DNA from 2 places in the Fodinibacter luteus genome. Region 2 is predicted to be linked to the other one. Evidence: predicted binding sites of a transcription regulator. Region 2 holds the regulator's gene; the other holds the start of a gene.
The links. The regulator Rex, encoded in region 2, represses fermentation and respiration genes when NADH is low (regulators of the CRP and FNR family bind a similar motif). The targets are predictions, from matches to a motif close to CTTGTGAANNNNTTCACAAG.
Positions count from the first base shown of each region.

Region 1 (15,815 bases), on a different contig from region 2:
GTTCACGGCACGCGACGCGTTTCCTGAGCGCCTCCCTCACGAGGGGCGCAGTCGGGGCGCCAGGGTCTTGCAGCACGGTGCTGAGCCCGCCGACCCGGACACATCCTAGGAGAGATCGTGAAGAAGGACATCCACCCGGACTACGTCGAGACCACGGTGACCTGCACCTGTGGCGCGTCGTTCACCACGCGCAGCACCGCGAAGAACGGCATCATCCACGCCGACGTCTGCTCGCAGTGCCACCCGTTCTACACGGGCAAGCAGAAGATCCTCGACACCGGTGGCCGCGTGGCCCGCTTCGAGGCCCGCTACGGCAAGAAGGCCGCCAAGTAGCTGCTCCGGTGCGCCGGTCCGTTCCTTCGTGGAGCGGGCCGGCGCACTCGTCTTCCCCGACCCATCGCACCCGAACCGACCGCACCCACCGCACCCGCACCCGCACGCACCGCACCCGTACCCACCGAACCCGCACCCACCGAACCCGCACCCACCGAACCCCCACCTCACCCAGGAGGCCACCGTGCTCGAGTCCGCCCGGGCCGTCGTCGCCGAGCACGCGGCGCTCGAGCGCGAGATGGCCGAACCGGCCGTCGCGTCCGACCCCGACCGCAGCCGCGAGGTCAACAAGCGGTATGCCGCGCTCGGCCCGACCGTCGCGGCGTACCACGCGTGGGTGCGTGCCCGGGGCGACCTCGGGGCCGCTCGTGAGCTCGCGGGTGAGGACGCCTCGTTCGCCGAGGAGGTCCCCGCGCTCGAGGCCGAGGTCGCCGTCGCGGAGGACCGGCTGCGCCGCCTGCTCGTCCCCCGCGACCCCGACGACGACCGCGACGTCATCCTCGAGGTCAAGGCGGGGGAGGGGGGCGAGGAGTCGGCCCTGTTCGCGGGCGACCTGCTGCGGATGTACCTGCGGCACGCGGAGCGCCGTGGCTGGCGCACCGAGGTGCTCGACGCCACCGAGTCCGACCTCGGCGGCTACAAGGACGTCCGGGTGTCGGTGCGTTCGCGGGGGACCGCCCAGCCCGGCGAGGCCCCCTGGGCGCGGCTGAAGTTCGAGGGCGGGGTGCACCGCGTGCAGCGGGTGCCGGTCACCGAGAGCCAGGGTCGCATCCACACGAGCGCCGCGGGTGTGTGGGTCATGCCCGAGGCCGAGGACGTCGAGGTCTCGATCGACCCGAACGACGTCCGGGTCGACGTCTTCCGCTCGAGCGGCCCCGGTGGACAGAGCGTCAACACGACCGACTCGGCCGTGCGGCTCACGCACGTGCCGACCGGTGTCGTCGTGTCGTGCCAGAACGAGAAGTCCCAGCTGCAGAACCGCGAGGCCGCGATGCGGGTCCTGCGGGCCCGGCTCCACCAGATCGCGATGGACGAGCGCCACGCCGCCGACGCCAGCGCCCGCGCGAGCCAGGTGCGCACCGTCGACCGGTCCGAGCGCATCCGCACCTACAACTTCCCGGAGAACCGGGTGAGCGACCACCGCACCGGCTTCAAGGCGTACAACCTCGACGCGGTGCTCGGCGGCGACCTCGACCCGGTCATCCAGTCCTGCGTCGACGCCGACGAGGCGGCCCGCCTCGCCGCCGTCGCGGACCGATGACGGGAGGACAGCCGACGGTCCGGTCCGCGGTCGAGCGGGCGCGCGCCGCCCTCGCGGACGTCGGGATCGCCTCACCAGAGACGGATGCCGTCGAGCTCGCCGCCTTCGCGCTCGGCACCGACCCGGCTGACGTGCGACGGCGCATGGTGCTGCGCGAGGGCGCCGACGTGGGCTTCCTCGACGCCTATGACGGGCTCGTGGCCGAGCGGCTCGAGCGCGTCCCCCTGCAGCACCTCACCGGCCGCGCACACTTCCGCCGGCTCACCCTCGCGGTGGGTCCGGGCGTCTTCGTGCCCCGGCCCGAGACCGAGGTGACGGCCGGCCTCGCGATCGACGCGGCATCCGGCCGGCCGCCCGGCGCCGTCGTCGTGGACCTGTGCACCGGTTCGGGCGCCATCGCCCTCGCCGTCAAGGACGAGCTGCCGACGGCCCGGGTGCACGCCGTCGAGCTGTCCGACCTCGCCCACGGGTGGGCCGTGGCGAACCGGGACCGGCTCGGGCTCGACGTCGACGTCCGCCTCGGCGACGCGACGAGCGCGTTCGAGGACCTGTGCGGGTGCGTCGACGTCGTCGTGAGCAACCCGCCGTACATCCCCGACGGCGCCGTCCCGCTCGACCCCGAGGTGCGCGACCACGACCCCCACGTCGCGCTGTTCGGGGGGTCGGCCGACGGCCTCGCCGTGCCGCTGGCCGTGGCGGCGCGCGCGGCGGTCCTGCTGCGCCCGGGCGGGGTGCTCGTCATGGAGCACGCCGACAGCCAGGGGCGCTCCCTGCCCGAGGCGCTGCGCCGCACGGGGGCGTGGACCGAGGTCGCCGACCACGACGACCTCGCAGGGCGGCCGCGGACGACCGTCGCGCTCCGGCGGCCGTCGGCCTGAACGGTCCCGACCCCCGGTGAGCCGCGGCGGTGCCCGGCATTCCGGAAACCCTAGGCTGTCGCCCATGAGCCCCGTCTTCGACTGCACGACCGAGGCCGGGCGGGCCGACGCCATCCCCAAGGCCGCCGCCGGCGTGCGCGAGGGCCGCCTCGTCGTCCTGCCGACCGACACGCTCTACGGCATCGGGGCCGACGCCTTCTCGGTGGATGCCGTGCGCGCCCTGCTGTCCGCGAAGGGCCGCGGCACCGACATGCCCCCGCCCGTGCTCGTGCCCGACGCCCGCACCCTCGACGGCCTCGCGACCGACGTGCCCGACTACGCCCGGGCGCTCGTCGCCGCCTTCTGGCCCGGCCCGCTCACCGTCGTCCTGCGGGCCCAGCCCTCCCTCGCCTGGGACCTCGGCGACACCCGCGGCACGGTGGCGCTGCGGATGCCGGACGACCCCGTCGCGCTCGAGCTGCTGCGCGAGGTGGGGCCGATGGCCGTGAGCAGCGCCAACCGCACCGGCCACCCCGCGTCGCGCACCGTCGTCGAGTCGGCGAGCCAGCTCGGTGCCGCCGTCGAGTTCTACCTCGACGGCGGTCCGGTCACCGGCGGCCTCGCCTCGACGATCGTCGACTGCACCCGCGACGAGCCGGTCGTCCTCCGGGTGGGCGCGCTGTCCGAGGCCGAGGTCATGGACGTCGTGGAGCGCTCGAGAGCCGACGCCCTAGAGTTGACGAGCCCCGCGCCCGACGAGCCCGAGCCGGGTGCCGGCACCGAAGAGCCAGGGGCGCCCGAGGCGTCCACCGCCAGCGAGCAGCGAGGGACCACCGACGATGACTGACACGTTCTACGGATCCGACTTCGGCGCCCTCGAGGCGTTCGACCCCGAGATCTCCGGCGTCCTGCTCTCCGAGCTCGACCGCCTCCGCGCCGGCCTGCAGCTCATCGCGAGCGAGAACTTCTCGAGCCCGGAGGTCCTCACGGCCCTCGGCTCGACGCTGTCGAACAAGTACGCCGAGGGCTACCCCGGGCGGCGCTACTACGGCGGCTGCTCCGAGGTCGACAAGGCGGAGACGCTCGCGATCGAGCGGTGCAAGGCCCTCTTCGAGGCCGACCACGCCAACGTCCAGGCGCACTCCGGGGCGAGCGCCAACCAGGCCGTGTACGGCGCCTTCCTCAAGCCCGGCGAGAAGATCCTCGCGATGAGCCTGCCGCACGGCGGCCACCTCACCCACGGCACGAAGGTCTCGTTCTCGGGCAAGTGGTTCGACGCGGTGCACTACGGCGTCGACCGCACGACCGAGGACATCGACTACGACGAGGTCGAGCGCCTCGCGAAGGAGCACCGCCCGAAGGTGCTGCTCGCGGGCGGCTCCGCGATCCCGCGCACCATCGACTTCGCTCGCTTCCGGGCCATCGCCGACGAGGTCGGCGCGATCTTCTGGGTCGACGCGGCCCACTTCATCGGCCTCGTCGCCGGGCGGGCGATCCCGAGCCCCGTGCCGTTCGCCGACGTCGTCTCGTTCACGACCCACAAGGTGCTGCGCGGCCCCCGGTCCGGCGCGATCGTCTGCCGCGCGGAGCACGCCGCGGCGATCGACAAGGCGGTCTTCCCGATGATGCAGGGCGGCCCGCAGATGCACTCGGTCGCCGCGAAGGCGGTCAACTTCAAGGAGTGCGCGACCCCCGAGTACGCCGCGTACACCCGCCAGGTCATCGCGAACGCCCGGGTGCTCGCGACCGAGCTGGGGGAGCGCGGCATCCGCCCGACGACCGGCGGCACCGACACCCACCTGTCCCTCCACGACCTGCAGGGGGTCGGCGTCACCGGTGTCGACGCCGAGGCCCGCTGCGGCGCCGCCGGCATCACGCTCAACAAGAACGCCATCCCGTTCGACCCCCAGAAGCCCAACATCGCCTCGGGCATCCGGGTCGGCACGCCGTGCGTCACGACCCAGGGGATGGGCGAGGACGAGATGCGCACGATCGCCGAGCTCATCGCCCGCGCCGTCGTCGACGGCGACGCCGACCCCGAGCACGCCGTCTCGCGCGAGGTCCGAGGCCGGGTCACCGAGCTCGTCGAGCGCTTCCCGGCGTACCCGCGCGCGGGTGCGGCGCGGGGCTGAACCGACCGCCGGTGACCGACGCGAGGCGTGAGCTCCCGCTCCTCGGGCGGCTCAACCGCCGGGGGTTCCGGCTCGTCATGGTGCTCGACGGCCTCGCCGTCGTCGGGCTCATGGTCGGCTCGATGCTGTGGCGCTACGGCGTCCCGCCCTGGCCGACGTACCCGATCGGGGCGTACGCCCTGTCGTTCACCGTCTCGACGGTCATCTTCCTCACGGCCTTCTACTTCGGGGGGCTCTACGAGCGCGAGCCGCGACTCGGCGGGGCGGCCGTGCTCCCGCGCGTCGCCGGGCTCTCGCTCGCGGCCGGCAGCTTCGTGGCGCTGCTCAACCTCGCCCTCACCGGCCTCGTGCGACAGCGCGGCTCGCTCACCCAGCGGGTGCTGCCGTTCCCCATCACCAACCTCGTCGTCGTCATCGTCCTCGTCGCGATCGCCGTCGCGGTGAACCGGGCGGTCGTCCACGCGATCCGGACCCGGCGGGAGGGACCGCCCCGGGTCGTGCTCGCCGGCGACGAGGCCGACCTCGACCTGGCCCGGCGCCACCTGACCGTCGTCGAGGCCGGCCAGCTCGTCGTCGTCGCCGAGGTGGTCGACCCGCGCGCGGTCGTCGAGGTGGCCCGGGAGTCGCGGGCCACCGACGTGCTCCTCGTGACGGCGGGCTGGCTCGACGAGTGGTACCCCCGCACCATCGGCCGCCTCGACCGGATGGGCCTGACGACGCTGTTGCGGGTGACCGGCCGCGAGACGCTCTTCGGGCTCGACCGGCTCCGTGAGGTCGGGGGGCTGCCGTTCGTGCTCCTGCTCCCGCAGACGATGCCGCCCTCGCAGCGCCACTTCAAGCGACTGCTCGACCTCTTCCTCCTCCTCGTCACCGCACCCGTGTGGCTCCTGCTCCTCGGCGCGGTCGCGCTCTACCAGCTCGCCGTGGCCGGCCGCCCGCTGCTGTTCACCCAGACCCGGGTCGGCGCCGGCGGCGAGACCTTCGACATGGTCAAGTTCCGCACGATGCGCACCGACGCCGAGGCCGACGGGGTCGCCCAGCTCTCGACCGAGGGCGACCCGCGGGTCATCCCGGCCTGTCGCTGGGTGCGCGCGACCCGGGCCGACGAGCTGCCGCAGATCCTGCACATCCTCAGCGGGAAGATGTCGGTCGTCGGCCCCCGGCCGGAGCGGCCCGAGCTGACGAAGGGGTTCGAGAAGGAGATCGCCGGCTACACCCGGCGGCACGAGGTGCCACCCGGCCTCACCGGGCTCGCCCAGATCCACGGGCGCTACCACACCGACGCCGAGTACAAGCTCGGCTACGACCTGCAGTACCTCGTCAACTGGTCGCCCGTGCTCGACCTCGAGATCATCGCCCGCACGATCTGGGTCATCCTCACCCGCCGCGTCTGACGCCGGACCGGCCGCCGTGGATGCCGTGCCGCGGATGCCGTGCCGCGGACCCGGCTTGGGACCCACCAGCGCTTGTGATAACTTTCACAAGCCGTCCCGGACCCCCTATCCGTCACGACTCCTGACGAGGCCGATCGCCGATGACCGACCGCTCCACCACCAGCGAACCGCATGCCGGCGCGCCCTTCGGGGCGATGCTGCGCGGGGCCCTGCTGCCCTCGGTCGTCGCGGGGCTCGTGGCCGTCGTGGCCGTCGTGCTCGTGCGCGGCGGGGATGCGCTCGCGGGGGCGGTCATCGGGCTCGTCGTGGCCGTCGGCTTCTTCGCCTCCGGCATGTTCCTGCTCAGCCGCCTCGTGCGCGACGCCAGCCCCCACGCCTTCTTCGCCGTCGCGATGGCCGTCTACCTCGGCCAGGTCCTCGGCCTGCTCTTCGTCATCATCGCGTTCAAGGACGCGGGCTGGGTCGACGGGCCCGCCCTCGGCATCGTGGCGCTCGTCGTCACCCTCGTCTGGCAGGTCTTCGCGATGCGGGCCCTGCGCCGGGCCCGGGTGCCCGTCTACGACCGGCCCGCCGACGACCCCGCGAGCCGGGGGAGCGAGGGCCCGTGACCGGCGTGACGACGCCGTTCCCCGGCGTCGCGACCACCGGCGGGGGTCCGGTAGCGTACGTCCCGTTCCCCCGGGTGCCCGTCGATGGCGCCTGTGCTATCCCCGAGGAGAGGCTGTGAGCCCGAGCGTGGTTCCCGCACACTGGCTGCAGGGCGGCATCGCCGCCGCCGAGGACGGCGAGGGGTTCCAGGCCCCGGGCATCGAGTCGTTCTGGTGGCCGCTCTGGGGCAGCGACACGAGCAACTGGGCCTTCACCCGACCCGCCTTCGTCGTCATGGCCTCGGTCGTCATCATCGGCCTGTTCTTCCTCACCGTCGCGGGCCGGCTCAGCATCGTCCCGACGAAGCGGCAGTGGGTGGCCGAGCAGGGCTACAACTTCGTGCGCAACACCATCGCCCGGGACGTCATCGGCGCCAAGGACTTCCGGCCCTTCCTCCCGCTGCTGCTCACGCTCTTCACGTTGATCCTGTTCAACAACGTCATGGGCGTCATGCCGTTCATCCAGTTCCCGTCGATGAGCCGCATCGCGTTCCCCATCGTGCTGACGCTCATCGTCTACGTCGTCTACCACACCGTCGCGATCCGCCGGAAGCACGGCGTGCTCAACTACCTCAAGTCGCTCGTCCCGCCGGGGCTGCCGGGCTGGCTCAGGCCGATCATGTTCATCCTCGAGTTCCTGACCTACTTCTTCATCCGGCCGCTCACCCTCGCCCTGCGACTCTTCGGCAACATGCTCGCGGGCCACCTCATGCTGCTCGTGTTCATCCTCGGCGGTGAGTACCTGCTGCTCCACGGCAGCAACCTGTTCATCCAGCTCTCGGGCATCCTCGGCCTGGCCTTCGGTGTCGTCATGACCTTCTTCGAGCTGCTGGTGCAGTTCCTCCAGGCCTTCATCTTCACCCTCCTCGCCGCGCTCTACATCTCCGACGCGGTGAGCGAGCACCACTGACCCCCGGCCCCGCCGGTTGCACGACCACCTGAAGAACACTCCGACGCCGGGAACCCCCGGCGCCACCGAAAGGAAACGCAATGACTGGTGACATCACCTTCCTCGGCTACGGCCTCGCCGCCATCGGCCCCGGTATCGGTGTGGGTCTCATCTTCGCCGCCTACATCAACGGCGTCGCCCGCCAGCCCGAGGCCCGAGGCATGCTCCAGACCATCGCCTTCACCGGTATGGCGCTCACCGAGGCGCTCGCGATCCTCGGTCTCGTGTTCGTCTTCGTCTTCGCAGGCTGACGAGCCGGCCGACCCCCCCGTCCGATCGACAGATAAGGAAGCGACGTGGTTCTCGCATCCGTCAAGGCCGCCGAAGGTGTCGGCTGGCCGGAGGCCCTGCCCCTCCTGCCGCACCCCGCCGAGCTCATCGTCGGGCTCATCGCCTTCGCCATCCTCTACCGCATCTTCGCCACGAAGGTCGTCCCCAAGATGGAGGCGATGTACGAGGAGCGGGCCGCGGCGATCGAGGGTGGCATGCAGCAGGCCGAGGAGGCCCAGGCCGAGGCCCGGGCCGCGCTGGAGAAGTACAACGCCCAGCTCGCCGAGGCCCGCACCGAGGCCAACGAGATCCGGGAGTCCGCGCGTGAGCAGGGCGCCTCGATCGTCGCCGAGATGCGCAGCCAGGCCCAGGCCGAGGCGGCCCGCATCACCGAGTCGGCCAAGCGGCAGGTCGAGGCCGAGCGCCAGCAGGCCGTCGTCCAGCTGCGCCAGGAGGTCGGCACCCTGTCGACGAGCCTCGCGAGCAAGATCGTCGGGGAGTCCCTCGAGGACGAGGTGCGCCAGAAGGGCATCGTCGACCGTTTCCTCGCCGACCTCGAGGCCGGCGACGTCACGCCCGAGAAGGTCGCCCCCGCGGGCCGGGACGCCTGATGCGCGGCTCGTCACGGGGTTCGGCCAAGGAGGTGCAGGCGGCGTTCGACGCCGTCCTCGCCGGCGGATCGTCGGGGGAGACGCTCGCCGAGGAGCTCTTCGCGGTGACGGCCGTCGTCGACGGCAACGCCTCGCTGCGGCGCGCGCTCGCCGACCCCTCGCGGGGGGCCGCCGACAAGCAGGGCCTGGCCCGGTCGCTCTTCGGCGGCAGGGTCGGTGCGACCACCACCGACCTCGTCGGCGAGGTCGCCGGCCGGCGCTGGTCGGCCGAGCGCGACCTCGGCGACACCCTCGAGGCGCTCGCCGTGCAGGCGCTGCTCGCCACCGCCGAGCGCGCCGGTCGCATCGACCGCGTCGAGGACGAGCTGTTCCGCTTCGAGCGGATCGTCGCCGGCGACCCCGCGCTGCGCGACACGCTCTCGAGCCGCAACACCGACGCGAGCGGCAAGGCCGCGCTCGTGCGCCGGCTGCTCGAGGCCAAGGCCGCCCCCGAGACCGTCCGGCTCGCCGAGCAGGCCGTCCGCGCCCCGCGCGGGCGCCGGCTCGACCGGGTCATGGAGGCCTACCTCGAGCTCGCGTCGACCCGTCGCGACGAGCTGACGGCCCTCGTCACCGTCGCCGCCCCGCTCACCCCGCAGCAGGCCGCCCGGCTGCGCAGCGCGCTCGAGGCGCACTACGGCAAGGCGGTCTCGCTCCAGGTCGTCCAGGACCCCACGGTCATGGGCGGCATCCGGGTCCAGGTCGGCGACGAGGTCGTCGACGGCACCGTCCTGCGGCGCCTCGACGAGGCCCGCCGGCACGTCACCGGCGCCTGACGCCGCGCACGGCATCCCGCCGCCGCGCACGGCATCCCAGAACTGAAGACGCACCACCCACACAGCAGACTTCGGCCCCATGAGGGGCCGGTGACCGAGGAGAAGATCAGAACATGACGGAGCTCTCGATCCGTCCGGACGAGATCCGGGACGCCCTGGACAGCTACGTCCGGTCCTACGAGCCCGGCGCGGCCTCGCGCGAGGAGGTCGGTCGCGTCACCGATGCCGGTGACGGCATCGCGCACGTCGAAGGGCTGCCCTCGTGCATGACGAACGAGCTCCTCGAGTTCGAGGACGGCACGCTCGGCCTCGCCCTCAACCTCGACGTCCACGAGATCGGTGTCGTCATCCTCGGTGAGTTCTCGAACATCGAGGAGGGCCAGGAGGTCAAGCGCACGGGCGAGGTGCTCTCGGTCCCCGTGGGCGACGCCTTCCTCGGCCGCGTCGTCAACCCCCTCGGCACCCCGATCGACGGCCTCGGCGAGATCGCGAGCGAGGAGCGGCGGGCGCTCGAGCTGCAGGCCCCGACGGTCGTGCAGCGCAAGTCGGTCCACGAGCCGCTCCAGACCGGCCTCAAGGCCGTGGACGCCATGACCCCCATCGGCCGGGGCCAGCGCCAGCTCATCATCGGCGACCGCCAGACCGGCAAGACGACGGTCGCGGTCGACACGATCATCAACCAGAAGGAGTTCTGGGAGAGCGGCGACCCGGACAAGCAGGTGCGCTGCATCTACGTCGCCATCGGCCAGAAGGGTTCGACGATCGCGGCCGTGCGCGGCACCCTCGAGGAGGCCGGCGCGATGGAGTACACGACCATCGTCGCCGCCCCGGCCTCGGACTCCGCGGGCTTCAAGTACCTCGCCCCGTACACCGGCTCGGCCATCGGCCAGCACTGGATGTACCAGGGCAAGCACGTCCTCATCGTCTTCGACGACCTGTCCAAGCAGGCCGAGGCCTACCGCTCGGTGTCGCTCCTCCTGCGCCGCCCGCCGGGCCGCGAGGCCTACCCCGGTGACGTCTTCTACCTCCACAGCCGGCTGCTCGAGCGCTGCGCGAAGCTCTCCGACGAGCTCGGGCACGGCTCGATGACCGGTCTGCCGATCATCGAGACCAAGGCGGGCGACGTCTCGGCGTACATCCCGACGAACGTCATCTCGATCACCGACGGCCAGATCTACCTGCAGGCCGACCTGTTCAACGCCAACGTCCGCCCGGCGATCGACGTCGGCGTCTCGGTGTCGCGCGTCGGCGGCGCCGCCCAGATCAAGGCGATGAAGTCGGTCGCGGGCCGCCTCAAGCTCGACCTCGCGCAGTACCGCGCGCTCGAGGCGTTCGCGATGTTCGCCTCCGACCTCGACCCCGCATCCCGGGCCCAGCTCGCGAAGGGCGCCCGCCTCGTCGAGCTGCTCAAGCAGCGGCAGGCCGCGCCGTTCCCGGTCGAGGAGCAGGTCGTCTCGATCTGGATGGGCACGACGGGCAAGCTCGACGACGTCGCCGTCGAGGACATCCGTCGCTTCGAGGCCGACTTCCTCGACCACCTGCGCCGCACCAAGGGCGAGCTGCTCGGGGCGATCCGCGAGACCGGCACGTTCGCCGAGGAGACCGAGCAGGCCCTCGAGTCCGAGATCGCGACCTTCAAGGCCAAGCTCTTCGAGGGCAGGGGTGCCGACGGCGTCCAGGCCGGCGACGAGGCCGAGGAGGACGCCGCCGCCCGGGCCCAGGAGTCCGAGCAGGAGAAGATCGTCAAGCAGCGGCGCTGAGCCGGTCGGGTGCGCGCGGCGCACCCGGCGACCGGCCCGGCCCACAGGGCACCGAGCAGAAGAACCAGGAAGGCGGAAACGTATGGGAGCGCAGATCCGGGAGTACCGGCAGCGCATCCGAGCCGTCAGCTCGACGAAGAAGATCACCCGGGCGATGGAGCTCATGGCCGCCTCGCGCGTCGTCAAGGCGCAGCAGGCGGTCCGCGAGTCCAGCCCGTACGCCCGCGCGCTGACCCGGGCGGTCTCCGCGGTCGCGACCTTCTCCAACGAGGACCACCCGCTGACGTCCGAGAAGGAGGACGTCAAGCGGGCCGCGGTCGTCATCATGACCTCCGACCGCGGGCTCGCGGGCGCCTACAGCTCGTCGGCCATCAAGGAGAGCGAGCGACTCGTCGCCGCGCTGCGTGAAGAGGGCAAGGAGGTCGTCCCCTACCTCCTGGGGCGCAAGGCCATCGCCTTCTACCGGTTCCGCCACCGCGAGTTCGCCGCGGAGTGGAGCGGCGCCTCCGAGAAGCCCAGCTTCGAGACGGCCCGCGAGGTCGGCGAGCGGCTCGTCGCCGACTTCACGACCCCGACCGAGGAGGGCGGCATCGACGAGGTGCACGTCGTCTTCACCCGGTTCGTCTCGATGGTCACCCAGGAGCCCGAGGTCATCCGCCTCCTGCCGCTCGAGGTCGTCGAGGGCGAGGAGGCCCCGGATGCCGAGGACCTCCTGCCGCTGTACTCCTTCGAGCCCGGTGCCGAGTCGGTGCTCGACGCGCTGCTGCCGAAGTACGTCAACGCGCGCCTGTTCAACTGCATGCTCCAGGCCGCCGCGTCCGAGCTGGCCGCCCGCCAGCGGGCGATGAAGTCCGCCACGGACAACGCCGAGGAGCTCATCAAGAAGTACACCCGGCTGGCCAACCAGGCCCGCCAGGCCGAGATCACCCAAGAGATCAGCGAAATCGTGGGCGGCGCCAGCGCGCTGGCCGAGAGCAAGTGAGCGAGAGAGAGACCATGACTGCATCTGTCAGCGAGCGGAGCGAGACCCACGCCGTCGGCGGCGTCGGCCGCATCTCGCGCATCATCGGGCCGGTCGTCGACGTGGAGTTCCCCGTCGACGCCATGCCGGAGCAGTACAACCTGCTCACGACCGAGGTCGAGGTCGGTGGCGACACGCGGCACCTCAACCTCGAGGTCGCCCAGCACATCGGCGACAACATGGTGCGCGCGATCTCCCTCCAGCCGACCGACGGCCTCGTGCGCGGCACCCCGGTCCAGGACACCGGTGGGCCGATCACGGTGCCCGTCGGCGACGTCACCCTCGGGAAGGTGTTCAACACCACCGGCGAGGTCATGAACCTCGGCCCGGGCGAGACCTTCGAGGCCACCGAGCGCTGGGGCATCCACCGCAGCGCGCCGGCCTTCGACCAGCTCGAGTCCAAGACCCAGATGTTCGAGACCGGCATCAAGGTCATCGACCTGCTCACCCCCTACGTCCAGGGCGGCAAGATCGGCCTGTTCGGTGGCGCCGGCGTCGGCAAGACGGTGCTCATCCAGGAGATGATCGCCCGCGTCGCCCGCGACCACGGCGGTGTCTCGGTGTTCGCCGGGGTCGGCGAGCGCACCCGCGAGGGCAACGACCTCATGGTCGAGATGGAGGAGGCCGGCGTCCTCGGGCAGACGGCGCTCGTCTTCGGCCAGATGGACGAGCCGCCGGGCACCCGCCTGCGCGTCGCCCTGTCCGCCCTGACGATGGCCGAGTACTTCCGCGACGTCCAGGGCCAGGACGTGCTCCTGTTCATCGACAACATCTTCCGCTTCACCCAGGCCGGGTCCGAGGTGTCGACGCTGCTCGGCCGGATGCCGTCCGCCGTCGGCTACCAGCCGACCCTCGCCGACGAGATGGGCACCCTCCAGGAGCGGATCACGTCGACGCGTGGCCACTCGATCACCTCGATGCAGGCGATCTACGTGCCTGCCGACGACTACACCGACCCGGCCCCGGCGACGACGTTCGCGCACCTCGACGCGACGACGGAGCTCTCGCGGGAGATCGCCTCGCTCGGCATCTACCCGGCCGTGGACCCGCTCACCTCGACGAGCCGGATCCTCGACCGCCGGTACATCAGCGAGGAGCACTACACGACCGCGCTGCGCGTCAAGGGCATCCTCCAGCGCAACAAGGAGCTGCAGGACATCATCGCGATCCTCGGCATCGACGAGCTGTCCGAGGAGGACAAGATCCTCGTCAACCGGGCTCGCCGCCTCCAGCGCTTCCTGTCGCAGAACACCTACGTCGCGAAGCAGTTCACCGGCATCGAGGGGTCGACGGTGCCGCTGGCGGACACCATCGAGGCGTTCACGAAGATCTGCGACGGCGACTACGACCACGTCGGTGAGCAGGCGTTCTTCATGTGCGGTGGCCTCGACGACGTCGAGCGCCAGTGGCACGAGATCCAGAAGACGCTCTGATGCCGCTCACGGTCGAGCTCGTCGCCGCCGACCGCCGGGTCTGGCAGGGCGAGGCGAGCCAGGTCAGCGCCCGGTCGATCGACGGCGAGCTCGGGATCCTGCCGGGACACCAGCCACTGCTGTGCGTCCTCGCCGAGGGTGAGGTGCGGGTCAACGCCGAGGGCGGCTGGCGCTCGGCGACGATCGACGGGGGCTTCCTGTCGGTCGACCACGACCGGGTCACGATCATCGCCGAGTCGGTCGACGCCGGCAGCCTGGGTTCCTGACGCGTTGGGCCGGGGACCGCTCGCATGACGCCTCTCGTCGTCGCCGAGCTGGTCCTCGCCCTCCTCGTCCTCGTCGTCGTCGGCGCGCTCACCTTCGTGTGGGCGCGCCGACGCCTCATCTCGGGCGACGGGCGCCCCGTCATGCTGTGCGCCCGGCGCGAGGGCGCGGGCGGGCGCTGGCGGCTCGGCCTGGCCCGGCTCGGCTCGGACCGGTTCGAGTGGTTCAGCATCGTCGGGCCCTCGCTGCGGCCCGAGGTGTCGTGGTCGCGCGGTGAGCTCGACCTCGGCACCGCCCGGCCGCTCGCCGAGCCGATCCCCGGGCTCGCCGACCCGGTGGCCGTCCTCGGCCGCGCCGGCGCGCGAAGCTGCGAGTTCGCGTTCGTGCCCGCCGCCTACACGGCGGTGCGGGCCTGGCTCGAGTCCAGCCCACCCGGCTACAACGTCAACGTCACCTGACCTCGGGAGGCTGCTCCCGCCCGCCGCCGGGCTGCCAGAGCACGTCCCCGCCGGGCAGGTTGGCGCACCGGGCGAGGACGAAGAGCAGGTCCGAGAGGCGGTTGAGGTACGTGGCCGCGACCGGGTTGACCCCGCCCTCCCCCCGAGCGTCGCCGGGCTCGGTGCCGTACGCCTCGATCGCCGCCCACACCGAGCGCTCGGCCCGCCGCACGACGGTGAGCGCGACGTGGAGGTGGGCCGAGCCGGGGGTGCCGCCGGGCAGGATGAAGGAGCGCAGCTTCTCGAGCCGGGCGAGGTAGCGGTCGCAGTCCGCCTCGAGCTCGCCGACCCACGCCGCCTTGACCCGCAGCGGCGGGAACTCGTAGGTGCGTTGGAGCGGTGTCGCCAGGTCCGCCCCGACGTCGAAGAGGTCGTTCTGGACGCGGGTCAGCACCCCCCGGACGTCGTCGTCGAGCCCTCCGCAGGCGAGGGCGACCCCGAGGGCGGCGTTCGCCTCGTTGACATCGGCATACGCACCGAGCCGGACGTCGGTCTTGCGGGTGCGGCTGAGGTCGCCGAGGGCCGTCGTGCCGTCGTCGCCGGTGCGGGTGTAGATCCGGGTGAGGTTGACCATGGCGCAAGCCTCGCAGACGCCGGCCGCCGACCCGGATGTGGCATGAACCGGACAATGTCCGTTCTCTGCCGCCTCATCGTCCGAATGGGGGAGGCGCCGAGCGCTCCGGGTCGGTCTAATGGACGCACGACGATGAGGAGGGGGGCACCGTGGCGAACCTGGGGGAGGCCATCGTGACCATCGCAGAACACGAGGACGAGCACGGCCGGCACGTGGCGCTGCGCGGACGGCTCGACGTGCGCACGGCCGCCGACCTGCGGCTGACGCTGCACCGCGTCATCGCCGGCGGCACGAACCCGCTGCTGCTCGACCTCGGCGAAGCCCACGTCGGCGACGCCACCGGCCTCGGACTCATCGTCGAGTGCGTGCGACGCTCCCGGCGTGCCGGGCGCGGCCTGCACATCGTCGCGGCCGACGAGCGCACCCGGCGCCTGCTCCGGCGGGCCCGGCTGGGGACGCTCATCGGGACCGCTCCCTCGTGCTCCGGGGTGGGGGAGCCGGCCATGGCCGGGGCCGCGGGCTGAGCCGCCCGCGGGGCGGCCCGCTCGGGAGGGTGTGGGGACTCTCACCGTGCGGGCCGCTACCCCGGCCACGGTGCCGGGGCTAGCGTTCGACGCATGCCCGAGAGCACCGATGCCAGCAGGCCGCCGCGCGACCGCCCGTGGGTGATGCGCACCTACGCCGGGCACTCCAGTGCCGCGGCGAGCAACGCCCTGTACCGGCGCAACCTCGACAAGGGACAGACCGGGCTGTCGGTCGCGTTCGACCTGCCGACCCAGACCGGCTACGACCCCGACCACGTCCTCGCCCGCGGCGAGGTCGGCAAGGTCGGGGTGCCGATCTCGCATCTCGGTGACATGCGCGCCCTGTTCGCCGACATCCCGCTGTCGCGGATGAACACCTCGATGACGATCAACGCCACCGCGATGTGGCTGCTCGCGCTCTACCAGGTGGCGGCCGAGGAGCAGGCCGAGGCGGCCGGCGAGGACCCGGCATC
Region 1 is NZ_BAABGM010000004.1:68,556-84,370, reverse strand. Features, by position in the region: gene rpmE (50S ribosomal protein L31) at 118-333, shown strand; gene prfA (peptide chain release factor 1) at 518-1,594, shown strand; gene prmC (peptide chain release factor N(5)-glutamine methyltransferase) at 1,591-2,472, shown strand; gene ABD899_RS04705 (L-threonylcarbamoyladenylate synthase) at 2,537-3,298, shown strand; gene ABD899_RS04700 (serine hydroxymethyltransferase) at 3,291-4,583, shown strand; gene ABD899_RS04695 (sugar transferase) at 4,595-5,977, shown strand; gene ABD899_RS04690 (Cg1360 family ATP-synthase-associated protein) at 6,118-6,585, shown strand; gene atpB (F0F1 ATP synthase subunit A) at 6,701-7,534, shown strand; gene atpE (ATP synthase F0 subunit C) at 7,615-7,824, shown strand; gene ABD899_RS04675 (F0F1 ATP synthase subunit B) at 7,870-8,454, shown strand; gene ABD899_RS04670 (F0F1 ATP synthase subunit delta) at 8,454-9,269, shown strand; gene atpA (F0F1 ATP synthase subunit alpha) at 9,383-11,029, shown strand; gene ABD899_RS04660 (F0F1 ATP synthase subunit gamma) at 11,112-12,011, shown strand; gene atpD (F0F1 ATP synthase subunit beta) at 12,026-13,483, shown strand; gene ABD899_RS04650 (F0F1 ATP synthase subunit epsilon) at 13,480-13,749, shown strand; gene ABD899_RS04645 (DUF2550 family protein) at 13,774-14,205, shown strand; gene ABD899_RS04640 (cob(I)yrinic acid a,c-diamide adenosyltransferase) at 14,198-14,818, opposite strand; gene ABD899_RS04635 (STAS domain-containing protein) at 14,968-15,342, shown strand; gene ABD899_RS04630 (protein meaA) at 15,487-15,815, shown strand, end outside.
Region 1: the regulator Rex is predicted to act here: its motif matches at 6,049-6,068, upstream of ABD899_RS04690 (Cg1360 family ATP-synthase-associated protein).

Region 2 (15,815 bases):
TCGAGGCGGGCGATCGTGGACGCCGACTGCTCCTTCGTGCGCGGCACGAGCACCTGCCAGCCGAAGAGCGGCTTGGTCTCGAACCACGAGAGCGTCTCGCGCATGGTGACAGTGGACCCCACGACGGCCAGCACGGGGAAGCGGCCGTCGGCCATCGTCTCGCCGGCGGCGTCGAGCGTCGTCGTGATGGTGCGCTGCTCGGTCGTCGTGCCTCGCTCGGTCACGGCCACCGGGGTCGACGCGTCGCGACCGGCGGCGACGAGCGCGTCGAGGGTCTGCGCGGCCTTGTCGGGCGGGCCGATGACGACGACGGTCACGGTGGGGTCGACGGCACCGGACAGGTCGGTGCCGCGGGCGCCGGCGACGACGACGTGGATGCCGGTCGAGGCGCTCGACGTGAGCGGCACCCCGGCGTAGGACGGCACGGCCGTCACCGAGCTGACGCCCGGCACGACCTCGAAGGGGATGCCGGCCCGCGCGCAGGCCCGGGCCTCCTCGGCGAGGCCGTTGAACACGGCGGGGTCGCCGTCCATGAGCCGCACGACGAGGCCACCGGGGTGGGCCTTGGCGGCGCGCACGACGAGCTTGGCGCGCGAGGCGTGGGTCAGCCGCTCGCCGTGGTCGCCGTGACCGGCGTCGACGACGTCCACCTCGGGACGGCACCAGCGCTCGACGACGGCCTCGCGGGCGACCTGGTCGATGACGACGGCGTCGGCCGTGGCGAGCAGCTCGCCGGCCCGCACGGTGAGCAACCCCGGGTCGCCGGGGCCGGCGCCGACGAAGGCGACGCGAGCGGGGGTCTTGGTGGATGGGGTGGTCGAGCGCGTGGGGCTCACGGTGCATGCTCCGTTGCGATGGGGTCGGTCGTGGGCAGCGGGGTCGTCGGGTCGGTCGGGGACGCAGCCGGCGGCTCGGCGCCGGTCATGAGGTCGGCGGCGCCGTCGTCGAGGAGGAGCCGGGCGAGCCGGCGCCCGAGGGCACCGGGGTCGCCGGGGTCGCCGACGAGGGAGCGCCGCAGGTCGGCGGTGCCGTCGGGGGTCGTGACGACGGCGCGCAGGGACAGCTCGGGGCTTTCGAGCCCCTCGACGACCTCGGCGAGGGCGCCGACCGGCGCCGAGCACCCCGCCTCGAGCTCGGCGAGGAGCACCCGCTCCGCCGTCGTGCACGCTCGCGTGTCGGCGTCGTCCAGCGCGGCGACGGCCGCAGCGGTCGCCGCATCGCCGGCGCGGACCTCGACGGCGAGTGCCCCCTGGCCGGGTGCCGGCAGCATCTGGAGCGGGTCGAGCAGCTCGGTGGCCTCGTCGATGCGGCCGAGGCGGCGCAGCCCCGCGGCGGCGAGCACGACGGCATCCAGCCGCCCCTGCGAGACCTGGCGCAGCCGGGTGTCGACGTTGCCCCGCAGCGGGGTCACGACGAGCCCGAGCCCGAGCGCCTCGAGCTGGGCACGACGGCGCGGCGACCCGGTGCCGACGGTCGCGCCGGCGGGCAGCTCGCCGAGGGTGAGGCCGTCACGGGCGACGAGCGCGTCGCGGGGGTCCTCGCGCGTCGGGACGGCAGCCACGGTCGTCGACTCGTCCGGGGCCGTCGGGAGGTCCTTGAGCGAGTGCACGGCGAGGTCGACCCGCCCCTCGGCGAGCGCGGCGCGCAGGGCCGAGACGAACACCCCGGTGCCCCCGAGCCGGGCGAGCGGGGTCGTGCGGTCGCGGTCGCCCTCCGTCGTCACCTCGACGAGCTCGACGTCGTGGCCGAGCGCCCGCAGCCGGTCGGCCACCCACGACGACTGGGTCGTCGCGAGGGCGGAGCGGCGGGTGCCGAGGCGCAGCACGCTCACGTCTCGTCCCCGGGGATCGCGGGCGGGGCGGACACGAGCGAGACGTCGCGCGGGTCGAGGTCGAACAGCTCGCTGAGGGCCCGGGCGTAGCTGCCGCCCTGGCCGTCGCGGGCGAGCTCCTTGACCCGGACCGTCGGGGTGTGGAGCAGCTTGTCGACGACCCGCTCGACGGCGCGTCGCACCTCGGCGCGCTCGGTGTCGCTGAGGTGGGGGGTACGGCGTTCGAGGCGACGCAGCTCCTCCTCGACGAGCTCACCGGCGTGGGTGCGCAGTGCGGTGACGGTCGGGGCGACGGCCTCCGCCGAGCGGGCGAGGAGGTACGCGGCGACCTCCGCGGTCACGAGGTCCGCCGCGTCCGCGACCTGCGGGGCCGACCCGGCGTCGGCGAGGTCCTCGCCGAGCTCGGCGAGCCCGACGCGCGTCGCGCCCTCGAGCTCGGCGACGGCGAGGTCGATGTCGTGCGGCAGGGCGAGGTCGACGTAGACCTGGGGGCGTCCCTCCCTGGCCCCGAGGGCGTCTCGGACGTCGTCGGCGAGGACGACGACGCCGGGCGCGCCGGTCGAGGAGATGACGACGTCGGCCTCGGCGAGGGCGGCCCGCAGCTCGGCGAGCCGGCGTGCCGACCCCCCGACCCGCTCGGCGACAACCCTCGCCCGGTCGTGGTTGCGGTTGGCGACGACGACCGTGCGGGCTCCCACCCGGGAGACCGTCGCCGCCGCGAGGGCGCCCATCCCACCGGCGCCGACGACGAGCACGGACAGCCCGCCGAGGTCCCCGAGCTCGGTCTCGGCACGGCTCAGCCCGGCCTGGACGAGCGATCCGCTCACGAGGTCGATCCCGGTCTCGGTGTGCACGCGCTTGGCGACCCGCAGCGCCTGCTGGAAGACGCCGTTGAGGGCCGGCCCGACGTGACCGTGGGCCTGGGCGCGGGCGAGCGAGCGGCGTACCTGTCCGAGGATCTGGGCCTCGCCGACGGCCATCGAGTCCAGGCCGGACGCGACGGTGAACGCGTGGGCGATGCCGCGCTCCTCGTAGTGCACGAACAGGTGCGGCTGCAGCTCGGCCCGGTCGACGCCGCACCGCTGCGCGAGGGCGACGGTGATGTCGGTGAGTGCACCGTGGAAGGTCAGGCACTCGGCGTACACCTCGGTGCGGTTGCACGTCGAGACGACGACGACCTCGGTGACGTGCTCGGAGCGCAGCACCTCGGCCTCGAGCGCGGTGCGCGCGTCGGGGTCGAGCGCGACGGACTCGAGGAGCGAGAGCGGGGCCCCGTGGTGGGACAGCCCGAGGACGACGAGGCTCACGGGGCGACGACCTCCTCGACCGCGACCCGCTGTCCGTGGAAGGCGAGGATCTGCAGCTCGGTCGACAGGTCGACCTTGCGCACGACGACCCCGTCCGGGACGGCGATCACCGCGGGGGCGAAGTTGAGCACCGACCGCACGCCCGCCGCGACGAGGTCGTCGCACGCCTGCTGCGCCCCGTCGGACGGCGTCGCGATGACGCCGATCGCCAGGCCCTCCTCGGTGACGAGGGCGGGCAGGTCGGCCATCGGCCGCACCCGCTGGCCGGCGACCTCCTCGCCGACGACCCGCGGGTCGCCGTCGAGGAGCGCGATGACCCGGAAGCCCCGCTCGGCGAAGCCACGGTAGGCCGCGAGCGCCCGCCCCAGGTTGCCCATCCCGACGATGGCCACCGGCCAGTCCTGGGTGAGGCCGAGGGCGGAGGTGATCTCGGAGGCGAGCCGCTCGACGTCGTAGCCGACCCCCCGCACGCCGTAGGAGCCGAGGTGCGACAGGTCCTTGCGCAGCATCGCCGAGCTCACGCCGGCCGCGGCGGCGAGCTCCTCGGAGCTCACGGAGGCGATGCCGTCGCGGGCGAGGGAGGTCAGCGCCCGCAGGTACCCGGGGAGGCGGGCCACCGAGGCCTCCGGGATCTCCCGGCGGGCGGTCGCTGCGGCGGACACGGGCGGTCACCGACTCCTTTCGCGCACTCCGCGAAGCCGGTGGAGGACGGGGGTCGCACGCTTCAGGGCGGCCCGGCTCGCGGGTGAGACCGTCAGCGTACGGTCATGTGAACGCCCGCACAAAGTCGTGTTGGACCCCGTGAGACTCCTCACTCCCGGGTGTGCTATGGGCGCCGGGCAGCGTCCGACCGCCCGGTGCGCGCCGCGGGTGGCGGTGCGGCCGGGAGGCCCAGCCACCCGGCCGCACGCTCCACCTCGGCCTCGAAGACCGCGCCCCGCCGCTCGTCCTCGACGGCGCCGGTGAGCTGCCCGAAGAGCTCGAAGGAGACGGCACCGAAGAGCCAGGTCCACGCCATGAGCCCCCCGAGCGCCCGCTCGTGCGTCGTGCCCGGCCCCAGGAACGCCACGAGGGGGGCCAGCCCCTGCGCGGCGCCGGGCGAGAGGTGGGGGTCGGGGACCGCGGCGTCGACGGCATCCACGGTGCCGGTGCCGGCCGCGGTGCCGGTGTCGGCCGCGGTGCCGGTGCCGGCCGCGGTCTCGGCGTCGGCCGCGGTCTCGGCGTCGGCCGCGGTCTCGGTGTCGGCCTCGGCCTCGGCCTCGGTCTCGGTCTCGGCGCGGACGATGTCCTGGAGCAGGAGGGCGAGGAGGCGGGTCACCCGCGTCGCCGGCCCGACGGTGTCCTGGGGTGCCGAGTAGCCCGGGACGGGCGAGCCGTAGACGAGCGCGTAGAGCGACGGGTTCTCGAGCGCCCAGGTGCGCACCGTGCCGGCGATCGTCCGCCAGCGCGCGAGCAGGTCACCCCGGGGCACGAGCGCCTCCGCGGTCTCGACCGCCCCGCCGAGGGAGTCGTAGGCGTCGATGATGAGCGCGGTGAGCAGGGCGTCGCGGTTGTCGAAGTAGCGGTAGACCGCGGACGAGACCATCCCGACCTCTCGGGCCACCGCGCGCAGCGACAGCCCCGCCACCCCCTCCTGCGCCAGCTGCCGTCGGGCGGCGTCGAGGATCTCGGTGCGCATCTCGGCGCGAGCCCGCTCCCGCACGCGCTGGGCTCGCCCGGTGGTCGCCATGGGAGCCAGTCAAGCACATCCGGTGAGCAGTGCCCTGTCGAGAGAGCAATGCTCTTGCACTTCTCGGCTCATGGGTGTTCACTGATCACAACAGAGAGCACTGATCACAAGGAGACCGTCATGAGCACCCATCTCGTCGTCGGAGCGGGGCCGGTCGGCACCCGCACCGCCCTGCTGCTCGCGGAGGCCGGCGCCTCCGTCCGCGTCGTCACGCGGTCGGGAGGGGGACCGGACCACCCCGCGGTCGAGCGGGTCGCCGCCGACGCCTCCGACGCGGCGCGGATGCGCTCGCTCGCCACCGGCGCCGTGGCCGTCTACAACTGCGCCAACCCCGCCTACACCCGGTGGGACACCGACTGGCCGCCCATCGCGGCAGCCCTGCTCGACGCGGCGGCATCCTCGGGCGCGGTGCTCGCCACGGTGAGCAACCTCTACGGGTACGGGCGGGTCAGCGGCCCCATCGGCCCGGACACCCCGCTGGCTCCGTGCGACCACAAGGGGGAGGTCCGGGTCCGCATGTGGCGGGACGCCCTCGCGGCCCACGAGGCCGGTCGCGTGCGCGTGGTCGAGGTGCGCTCGAGCGACTACGCCGACGCCGGGAGCAACTCGCACCTCGCGCGCAACGCCCCTGCCGTCCTCGAGGGGCGCACGGCGTGGGTCCTCGGCGCGGCCGACCAGCCGCACAGCTGGACGACGACCCACGACACCGCGCGCCTCCTCGTCGACCTGGCCGGGGACGACCGGGCGCACGGGCGGGCGTGGCTCGTGCCGACGGCGCCGCCACGCACCCAGCGGGAGGCGCTCGCCGACGTCGCCGGCGCTGCGGGTGTCGCGACGCCCCGGGTGCGGGTGCTCGGCCCGAGGGCCCTGCGCGCGGCCGGGGTGGTCGCCCCCATGCTCCGGCAGCTGTCCGGAACCGCCTACCAGTTCACCGCCCCGTTCGTCGTCGACGACGCGGCCACGACCAGCCACGTCGGGTGGGGGCCGGAGGACTGGGACGTCACCGTGGCCCGCGTCGTGCGGGCCGCGCGGACCACCACCGTCCAGGCAGGGGCACGGTGATGCGCCGGCCGGCGGGAACGGGCGCCCTCCTCGTCGCCTCGGCGGTGCTCAGCCTCGGCGGCTACCTCGTGCTCGGCACGCAGTTCGGGTGGCCGGCCGTGCTGGACGACCCCGGGACGAGCGCGCTCGACGCCTTCGTCGAGGCCCAGGCGTGGGTCCGCTTCGGCTTCTACCTCTTCCTCCTGGCGAGCCTGCTCCTCATCCCTGCCGCCGTCGGCCTGCACGACCTCATCGGCCGCCACTCCCCGGCCTCCGTCTCCGTGGCCGTCCTCGGCATCCTCGGCGCCTTCGCCCAGATGCTCGGGTGGGTGCGGTGGCCGATCGCCGTGCCCGGCCTCGCCGACGCCTGGACCGACGCTGCTGCGACCGCCACCCAGCGCGAGGCCACGGCTGCGGCGTACGACGGCCTCAACGGGTATGCCGGGGGCGCGCTCGGCGAGCACCTGGGCTGGCTGCTCCAGGGCATCTGGGCGGTGGGGGTCGCCATCCTCCTGCTCCGGTCGCGCCGCGTGCCGAGGTGGTTCGCCCTCCTCGGGCTCGGCCTGGCCGGAGCGTGGGCCCTCGCGGTCCCCACGGCGACCGCCGTCGGCCTCGCGACCCTGGAGTTCTGGGGACTCAACGTCTACACCGCGTGGTACCTGTGGCTGCTCGCCCTCGGGGGGCTGCTGATGGGTGCGTCGCGGGGCGGCGAGGGTCAGCGCGTGCCGGGCGGCACCGAGAGCGCCGCCCGCAGCCGGGCCTCGTCGACCCGCCAGTAGTCGTGCTGCCGCCCGTCGACGAGCGTGACGGGGATCTGGTCGGCCCACCGTTCGCGCAGCTCGGGGTCGGCGTCGACGGAGCGCTCCTCCCAGCCCACACCGAGCTCGGCGCTCACCCGCTCGACGGTCGCCCGGGCGGTGTCGCACAGGTGGCACCCCGGACGGCCGATGAGCGTCACGCGGACCGGGGCCGGGTGCATCAGAAGAACACCGACCGACGCTGCATGAGCAGGGTGTACAGGGTCTGCTGGATCGTCTCGCGGACCTGGTCGGTGAGGTCGAAGACGAGCATGGGGTCGTCGGCGGCGCCGGCACCGTGGGTGTCGGTGGGGATCGGCGCACCGAACTCGATGATCCACTTGCTCGGCAGCGGGATGAGCCCGAGCGGCCCGAGGAGCGGGAAGGTCGGCGTGATCGGGGCGTACGGGAGGCCGAGCAGCCGGGCGATGGTGCCCATGTTGCCGAGGATCGGGGCGATCTCCTCGGCCCCGACGACCGAGCAGGGGATGATCGGCACCTGCGCGCTCAGGGCCGCGGCGACGAACCCGCCCCGCCCGAACCGCTGCAGCTTGTAGCGCTCGCGGAACGGCTTGCCGACCCCCTTGAAGCCCTCGGGGAAGACGCCGACGAGCTCACCCTGGCGGAAGAGCCGTTCGGCGTCGTCGTTCGTCGCGAGGGTCGAGCCGGACCGGCGGGCGATGGTGCCGAGGAAGGGCGTCTGGAAGACGAGGTCGGCGCCGAGGGCGCGCATGACCCGTCGCTGCGGGTGCTCGTCGTGGATCGCGAGCTGCACCATGAGCGAGTCGATGGCGATCGTGCCGGAGTGGTTGGAGACGACGAGGGCCCCGCCGTCGGAGGGGATGTTCTCGATGCCCCGCACCTCGACGCGGAACCAGCGCCGGTAGATGGGGCGCAGCATCGGGTAGAAGACGTGCTCGGTGAAGTCGGCGTCGTAGCCGAAGTCGTCGACCTCGTAGTCCCCGTCGACGCGGCGGCGGATGTAGGCCAGTACCTGGGCGATGCGCCGCTCGACGTCCTCGGGTGCGACACCGGCCGCCTCGGCGCCGAGCCGGAGCATGCCGACGACGGCGTCGAGGGCGTCACCGACATCGGGCAGGGGCAGGCCGGTGCGGGCAGGGGCGTCGTGCACCGTGGGGTCGAGCGGGGGCTCGGCGATGCGCAGGTGCGGGCGCCGGCCCGTGGCGTCGCGGCGGGCCTTCTCGCGCGGGTCGAGCCGTGGCCGGCGGGGGGTTTCTCCGGATGCCGTGGGCCCGGGTCGGGTGCGTCGCTCACCCGCCTGCCGGGATGCCGCCCGCGACGGGGCGGAACGCACCTGCGGGGCGGGGCGGTGCGGGCGGCGCACCGCGTCCGTCCCGACATCCCCTGACGGCTCGGTGCCGGCACCGGACGCCGCCGTCGTCGCGTCCGCCGTCGTCCTCGAGGTGTCCGCCGTCGTCGTCGCATCGGCTGCCGTCGTCGCGTCCGCCGTCCTCGCGGTGTCCGCCGTCGTCCGCACGGGCGCCCGCGTCGGGGTCGGGGCACCCGCCGTCGTCGACGGGGTCGGCCGCCTCACGGCCTGCTGCGCGCCCTTCCCCTGCTGCGCGCCCTTCCCCTGCTTCGCACCCTTCGCCTGCTGCGCGGCCTTCCCCTGCTTGGCGGCCTTCGCCTGCTTCGCGGCGCCGGGCTTCCTCGCCGCGGGGCGCGTGCCCCCTGCCGGCTGCTGACCGGGCGGTCGCTTCGTCCCGCTGGCCGTTCCGGCGCCGGGGCTCGTCACCTCGGCGTCGCCCTCGGCTCCCGCGGGCACGACCGGCTCGGCGCCGATGAGCGGGGTCGCCCGTCGCCGGGCCCGCTCCCCCGACGCCCGCGCCGCGCCCGCGGCGAGTGCTCCCGGTCGGCTCGCCATCAGTGTCCCCGTCCGGCCCCGAGCAGGCCGAGCACGGCCTGGCTCGCCGTGCCGGCGACTCCGCTCACGGCATCCCCGATGACCGCGACGGCGGGGACCGCCGGCCCGACCGTGCGGGCGAAGTCCTCGAAGGCCCCGCGTGAGGTGAACCGCGGGTCGAAGCCCAGGGTGCGGCGCATCCGGGTCGTGTCGAGGCCGCGACCGAACGCGAGGAAGGACATCTGGTCGGGCGAGAAGTCGGCGAGCCCGACGCGGCGTGCGAGCCCACCGACGAGGCCGGCGGTCTGCAGCGGCATCGGCACGACCGGGCGGCCCACGATGGCCGCGGCCTGGAGCACGGTGACGACGCCGTCGCCGGCGAGGTTGACGACGCCGGTGGCGTCACCCGTCGTCGCGAGGACGAGGGCGTCGATGGCGTCGTCCTCGTGGACGAACTGCATGCGGGCGTCGTAGCCGAGCGGCACGGGGATGACCGGAAGGTTGAAGTAGTCGGTGATCGACGTGCGGATCCTCGGGCCGATGATGTTCGCGAAGCGCAGGGTGAGGATCTCGGTGTCGGGGCGGCGGCGGGCGAAGCCGCGCACGTACCCCTCGACCTCGATCGAGTCCTTGCCGAAGCCGCCCGACGGGGTGCGCTTGGCGCCCATGTCCTCGGTGAACATCGCCGGGTCGCGCGGCGTGGAGCCGTAGACGGCGGCGGAGGACTTGACGACGAGCCGCCGCACGACGCCCGACTTCTGGCACGCCGCGAGCAGCTGCATCGTGCCGATGACGTTGATCTCCTTCTGCGGGGTGCGCCCCCCGACGAAGGTGGGCGTCGCGATGACGTTCATGTGCACGACCGTGTCGACGCCCGTGGACTCGATGACCCGCGAGATCATCGGGTTGCGGATGTCGGCCCGCACGAACTCGACCCCGCCGATGTCGTGGACCGGGGGGATGACGTCGACACCGACGACCCGATCGACGGAGGGGTCGGCGCTGAGCCGGCGCGCGAGCAGGCCCCCGAGGTACCGGGACACCCCGGTCACGAGCACCACTGACCCCACGCCCTTGCTCCTCACGTCACGACCGTCGTCCCCGACCCTACCCAGCGCTGCGCCGGGCCGACAGGCTGGCCCGGTACGACAAAGGCCCCCTCGGTGCGGGGACCTTTGAAGTGCAGAGGTGACGCGAGGTCACTTCTTGTTGCGGCGCTGGTGGCGCGTCTTGCGAAGGAGCTTGCGGTGCTTCTTCTTCGCCATCCGCTTGCGCCGCTTCTTGATGACTGAACCCATGGGATGTCCTCGTCGCTGGTGCGTCTGGTGCGGCTGCCCACCCTACCGGCACGCGCGCGCCGCCCCCAAACCGTCGCCGGCCGACGCAGCCGCGAGGGGCGGCCCGACGTGCGGGCCGCCCCTCGCGGACACAGGGTGTCGCGGTGCGATCACGCGGTGTCGACGAACGAGCTGCGCAGGTAGGCGTGCACCTCGTCCTCCGGCACCCGGAAGGACCGACCGACGCGGATCGCCGGGAGCTCCCCGGCGTGGACCATGCGGTAGACGGTCATCTTCGAGACGCGCATGATGGCGGCGACCTCGGCGACGGTGAGGAACTTGACCTCGCCGAGCTGACGCTCCGTGGACATCGTGACCTCGATCTTCTGCCCGTCCACAGCGCCGGGACGCCCCGGCATTCCCTGCGGTCGTGCAAGCGCAACCATAGGGGCAGTTGTGACCACTGGGGAAGGGAATGGGCGACATTGGCGCCCGCTGTCCACTCGACACGCCGCCCTTCCCCCGACTTCTTGCACATCACCCACGCGGGCGGGCGGCCAGGACGCCGGTTCGCGTGGGTGATCCGCAGTCAGTCGAACCAGGGGTCGAGGCCGTGGTGGCTGAAGACGGCCTGCCGGGTGGCGAGGATCGCTCGGTCGACCGGGTTGTCGGGGTTGTGGCCCATGTTCCACGGCTGCACCCAGATCGGCAGCCGCTCGGCGGGCAGGTCACCCATCCGGCTCGGCGCCTGCCGGCCGAGTGACCGTTCGACGTGCCCGAGCCACTCCTGCGGCACCGCCGTGTCGCTCGGCACCGGCACGTGCGCGGCGATGGCGGTCAGGTGCGTCCACGAACGGGGCACGACCTCGACGAGCTCGTACCCGCCCCCGCCGAGCGCCACCCACCGGCCCTGCGTCGTCTCGTGGGCGAGGTCGTGGACCGACTCGTGGGCCCGCCGCTGGCCGTCGACGGTGATGGCGAGGTGGGCCAGCGGGTCGTGCATGTGCGTGTCGCAGCCGTGCTGGCTGACGAGCACGTCGGGCTTGAAGGCCCGCACGAGCGGGTGCACGACCGACTCGATCGACCGCAGCCACGCGGCATCCCCCGTCCCCGGCGGCAGCGCGACGTTCGCGGCACCCCCCCGCGCCGAGGGGCCACCGACGTCGGCCGGCCACCCGGTGCCCGGGAAGAGGTGCTGCCCGCTCTCGTGGACGGAGATGGTCAGCACCCGGGGGTCGTTCCAGAACATCCGCTCCACGCCGTCACCGTGGTGGACGTCGATGTCGACGTAGGCGACCCGCTCGGCGCCGTTGTCGAGGAGCCACTGGATGCCGACCGCGATGTCGTTGTAGATGCAGAAGCCCGACGCGTGGGTGCGCATCGCGTGGTGCAGCCCACCGCAGAAGTTGACGCCGTGGTCGATCTCGCCGCGCCACACCTGGCGGCAGATGTCGAGGGTGCCCTGGACGATGCGCGCCGAGGCCTCGTGCATCCCGCGGAAGGCCGGGTCGTCGTCGGTGCCGAGCCCGCGGTTGACGTCGGCCGCCGACGGGTCGTCGGAGGCCGCGCGCACCGCCCGGATGTACGCGCGGTCGTGGACCGTGGCGAGGACGTCGTCGCCGGCGACGTCGGGGCTGAGCAGCTCGACGTGGTCGAGCACGCCGAGGGCCCGCGAGAGCCGGGTCGTGAGGTCGAGGCGCACGGGTGCCATCGGGTGCGTGGGTCCGAAGTCGTACGCCGTGAAGACCTCGTCCCAGACGACGCTCGTCCGTGGGGCCATGGCTGCACGCTACTCCCGGCAGCGCGCGTGGCAGGCTTGTGTCCCACGACTCCCCGTGAGAGAGGCACCAGGATGGCTCGCAGCACCGCCCACGAGGACGACGTGCTCGTCATCGGGCTCGGCCGCTTCGGGGCGGCGGCGGCCCTCGAGCTGCGACGGCTCGGCCACAAGGTCACCGCCATCGAGAAGGACGGCTTCCTCGCCGAGCGGTTCCTCGGGCGGATCACCCACGTCATCCACGGCGACGCGAGCGACGTCGGCGTCATCCGCGACGCGAAGGCCGGGCGCTTCCCCATCGCCGTCGTCGCCATCGGCTCGTCGGTCGAGGCCTCGGTGCTCGCCGCGGCCAACCTCGTCGACGCCGGGGTCCAAGACATCTGGGGCAAGGCGCTCTCACCCGAGCACGCGCGCATCCTCGACCGGATCGGCATCCACCACATCGTGCGCCCCGAGGCCGACACCGGGCGCCGGGTCGCCCACCTCGTCGGCGGCCGGATGCAGGACTACATCGAGTTCGACGACGGGTTCGCGATCGTCAAGATGCGCCCCCCGAGCGAGACGATCGGGTTCACGCTCGAGCAGAGCGGCATCCGCAGCAAGTACGGCGTCACCGTCGTCGGGGTCAAGGCGCCGGGCGAGGACTTCACGTATGCCGTGCCGTCGACGAAGGTCTCGGCGCACGACGTGCTCATCGTCAGCGGCCCGACGACACTCATCGAGCGCCTCGCGGCGCGTCCCTGACGACCGGCGCGGCCCTGACGAGCGGGCCGGGCGGGTCAGAGCTGCGGGATGCCGCCCCGGTCGCCGGAGAGCGGGAGCGTCATCGCGAGCTCCTCCTCACCGTCGTCCTCGGACACGACCCGCATCGGCCGGCGCTCGGCGGTGGGCCGGAACCCGAACCCGCTCGCGAAGGCGACGGCGCGGCCGTTGTCGGTGCCCACCCAGTACAGGAGCTGGCGCTTGCCGGCCGCAGCCGCGCTGCGTGCCCCGGCGCGCACGAGCGCCGTCGCGACCCCGGTGCCGCGCGCCTCGGGGTGCACCCACAGGCCGAAGAGCTGGGCCGCCTCGGGCTGGTCCTCGTTCGCGGAGCCGACGCTGGCGATGCCGAGCGCCCGGCCGTCGCGCTCGGCGAGCAGCCGGGTCGAGCGTTCCATCCGGTGCCGCCAGAACTCCTCGGGCTCGGCGGACTCCTCCTCGTACGACGCGACGAACGCATCGGGCGACTCCTGCAGAGCGGTGAGGCGCACAGCGCGGTAGCGCTCCCAGTCGTCGGCCCGCAGGGGGCGCACCGTGATGTCACTCATGGCGGCCACTCTCCCACGGCCCCTCCCCGCCGGGGCAAGCCGGGTCGGTGAACTCTCGGAGATGCGCCGCGAGGTCGAGCACCATCGACTCCTCCGTGACCGACGCGTCCCAGGGCATCGCCTCGACGACACCGGTGGGCCGGAAGCCGAGCCGGGTGTAGAAGGCCCAGGCCCGGGTGTTCTCGTGGGCGACGTCGAGCGTGACGCGCCGGATGCCGGCATCCGCGGCCGCCAGCAGCGCGGTCCGCACGAGCCGCTCGGCGACGTCGGTGCCCCGGGCCACCGTGGCCACCCACATGCCGATGAGCGTCGTCTCGTCGGCGGGCTGGTCGTCGGCCCGCCAGAGCCCCACCGTCCCGACGGGCCGGTCGCCGTCGAGCGCCAGCCACGCGGTCACCTGCTCGGGGAAGCGCCGCCACTCGTCCTCGGTTCGCCCTGCGACCTCGGTGTACGTCGACCAGAAAGCCCGCGGGCTGTCGATGAGCGCCGCGATCCGGACGTCGCGGTAGGTCCGCCAGGACGGCGCCCCGACCCGCTCGACCCGGATGCCGCCGGTCGGCCCCACGGCCTCAGTCACCGGCGAGCTCGCGGGAACGGTTGGCGGCGGCCTCCATCGCGCTGATGAAGGCGGCACGCACCTTGTGGTCGTCGAGCATGCGCAGCGCCGCCGCGGTCGTGCCGCCGGGCGAGGTGACCTGCTCACGCAGCACGGTCGGGTGCTGCCCGGTCTCCTTGATCATCGTCGCCGCACCGAACAGGGTCTGGACGACGAGCTCGGTGGCGGTGCTGCGCGGCATCCCGAGCACGACCCCCGCCTCGATCATCGCCTCGACGACGTAGAAGATGTAGGCCGGGCCGCTGCCGGAGATCGCCGTGACGGCGTCCTGGAGCTTCTCGGGCACCTCGAGCACCTTGCCCGTGGCCGCGAGCAGCGCCTCGGCCTCGCGCAGGTGCGCGGGGTCGCAGTGGGCGCCGGCGCTCACCGCCGCCATGCCCTGGTCGACGAGCGCCGGGGTGTTCGGCATGACGCGCACGACGGCGCGCCCCTCGGGCAGGCGCGACTCGAGGTAGGTCGTCGTGATGCCGGCCGCGAGGCTGACGACGAGGTTGCCGTCGGCGACGTGGTCGCGGATCTCGGCGAGCAGGCCGCCCATGTCCTGCGGCTTGACGACGAGCACGAGCGTGTCGGCGAGCGCCGCCGCCTCCGGGTTGTCGAGCACCCGCACGCCGTAGCGCTCGGTGAGCTCGGCGGCCCGCTCGGGCCGGCGCTCGGTGATGACGAGCTCGTCGGCGGCCCTCCCGGACCGGAGGAGCCCCGACAGCAGGGTCTCGCCCATGACGCCGGCACCGAAGATCGCAACCGTTCCCATGGCAGGTGAGTATGCCGGGTGTCAGGTCGCGGGCTCGCGCGGGTTCTCGTGGCGTCGGCCGGCCGGGGTCAGTCGTTCGTGGCGAGGGAGCGCAGGAAGAACTGCAGGTTCGCAGGGCGCTCGGCCATCCGCCGGACGAGGTAGCCGTACCAGTCCTCGCCGAACGGCACGTAGACGCGCATCTGGTGCCCCCGGTCCGCGATCCGCTTCTGCTCGTTCATCCGGATGCCGAGGAGCATCTGGAACTCGTAGGAGTCGGGAGAGCGCCCGTGGTGCCCGGCGAGGGCCTGGGCGATGTCGAGCAGGCGCGGGTCGTGGCTCGCGACCATGGGGTAGCCGTCGCCGGCCATGAGGACCTTGAGGCAGCGCACGTAGGACAGGTCGACGTCGTCGCCGTCCTGGTGGGCGACCGACGGGGGCTCCTTGTACGCGCCCTTGCACAGCCGCACCCGGCTGCCCGCGGTCGCGAGGTCGCGGCAGTCGGCCTCGGTGCGGTGCAGGTAGGCCTGGAGCACCGCGCCGACCCACGGGAAGTCCACGCGCAGGGCGCGCAGCGCCTCGAGGGTGCGGTCGGTCGTCGTGTGGTCCTCCATGTCGAGCGTCACGGTCGTGCCGGCCCGGGCGGCCGCCTCGCAGATCGCGCGGGCGCTGTCGAGGGCGATGGCGTCCCCGTCGGCGGGCAGGGCCTGGCCGATCGCGCTCAGCTTGACGCTCACCTCGGCGGCCCCGTACGCCGCGAGGTCGGCCGCCGCGAGCGCGTCGAGGAGGCGGACGTAGGTGTCGCGGGTCGCCTCGGCCCGGGCCCGGTCGGTCGTGTCCTCACCGAGGTAGTCGAGGGTCGCGAGCCGGTTCGTCGTGCGCAGCTCGGCGGTGACCGCGACGGCCTCGTCGACGGTCTCGCCGGCGACGTAGCGGGCGACGACCCCACGGCTCATCGGCGCCCGGACGACCATGCCACGCACGAGGTCGGAGTCGGACAGCTGGAGCATCGCCGCGCGGAGCAGGTCACTGGGGTCCATGGCGAGAGGCTAGCCGTGGTCGTGACGGCCCGGGGAGCCGGATGCCGCGCCGTCGCCGCCGGAGCGGCGGCTCCCTCGCGATCATCCGGCTCTCGGGGTCCCGCGGCCGGGCCAGGGGCTCCGGTGGACGGTCAGGGGGTCCGGCGCCGCAGGGTGAGGCTGCCCAGCGCGAGGGAGAGCACGATCCACAGCGCGATGAACCCCAGGCTCGGCAGGACGTCGGCGAGCGGGTCGGCCTGCACGGTGACGTCCTTCATGGCGTCGACGGCGTACGACAGCGGGAGCACGTTCGAGACCGCCTCGAGCACGGGCGGCAGCTGGTCGCGGGGCACGAGCAGCCCGCAGAGCAGGAACTGGGGCAGCACGAACGCCGGCATGAACTGCACGGCCTGGAACTCGGTGCGGGCGAAGCCGCTCGCGAGCAGCCCGAGCGCCGTGCCGAGCACGGCGTCGAAGAGCGCGATGACGACGAGCAGCGGCAGCGGCCCGGCGATGT
Region 2 is NZ_BAABGM010000025.1:57,870-73,684, forward strand. Features, by position in the region: gene ABD899_RS17225 (bifunctional uroporphyrinogen-III C-methyltransferase/uroporphyrinogen-III synthase) at 1-836, opposite strand, end outside; gene hemC (hydroxymethylbilane synthase) at 833-1,831, opposite strand; gene ABD899_RS17235 (glutamyl-tRNA reductase) at 1,828-3,138, opposite strand; gene ABD899_RS17240 (redox-sensing transcriptional repressor Rex) at 3,135-3,800, opposite strand; gene ABD899_RS17245 (TetR/AcrR family transcriptional regulator) at 3,965-4,867, opposite strand; gene ABD899_RS17250 (FAD-dependent monooxygenase) at 4,988-5,929, shown strand; gene ABD899_RS17255 (DUF4386 domain-containing protein) at 5,929-6,687, shown strand; gene ABD899_RS17260 (glutaredoxin family protein) at 6,624-6,887, opposite strand; gene ABD899_RS17265 (lysophospholipid acyltransferase family protein) at 6,887-8,590, opposite strand; gene ABD899_RS17270 (SDR family oxidoreductase) at 8,590-9,639, opposite strand; gene ABD899_RS17275 (30S ribosomal protein bS22) at 9,769-9,867, opposite strand; gene ABD899_RS17280 (helix-turn-helix domain-containing protein) at 10,017-10,217, opposite strand; gene ABD899_RS17285 (acetoin utilization protein AcuC) at 10,436-11,626, opposite strand; gene ABD899_RS17290 (potassium channel family protein) at 11,699-12,367, shown strand; gene ABD899_RS17295 (GNAT family N-acetyltransferase) at 12,403-12,930, opposite strand; gene ABD899_RS17300 (GNAT family N-acetyltransferase) at 12,923-13,507, opposite strand; gene proC (pyrroline-5-carboxylate reductase) at 13,500-14,300, opposite strand; gene ABD899_RS17310 (proline dehydrogenase family protein) at 14,369-15,319, opposite strand; gene ABD899_RS17315 (ABC transporter permease) at 15,451-15,815, opposite strand, start outside.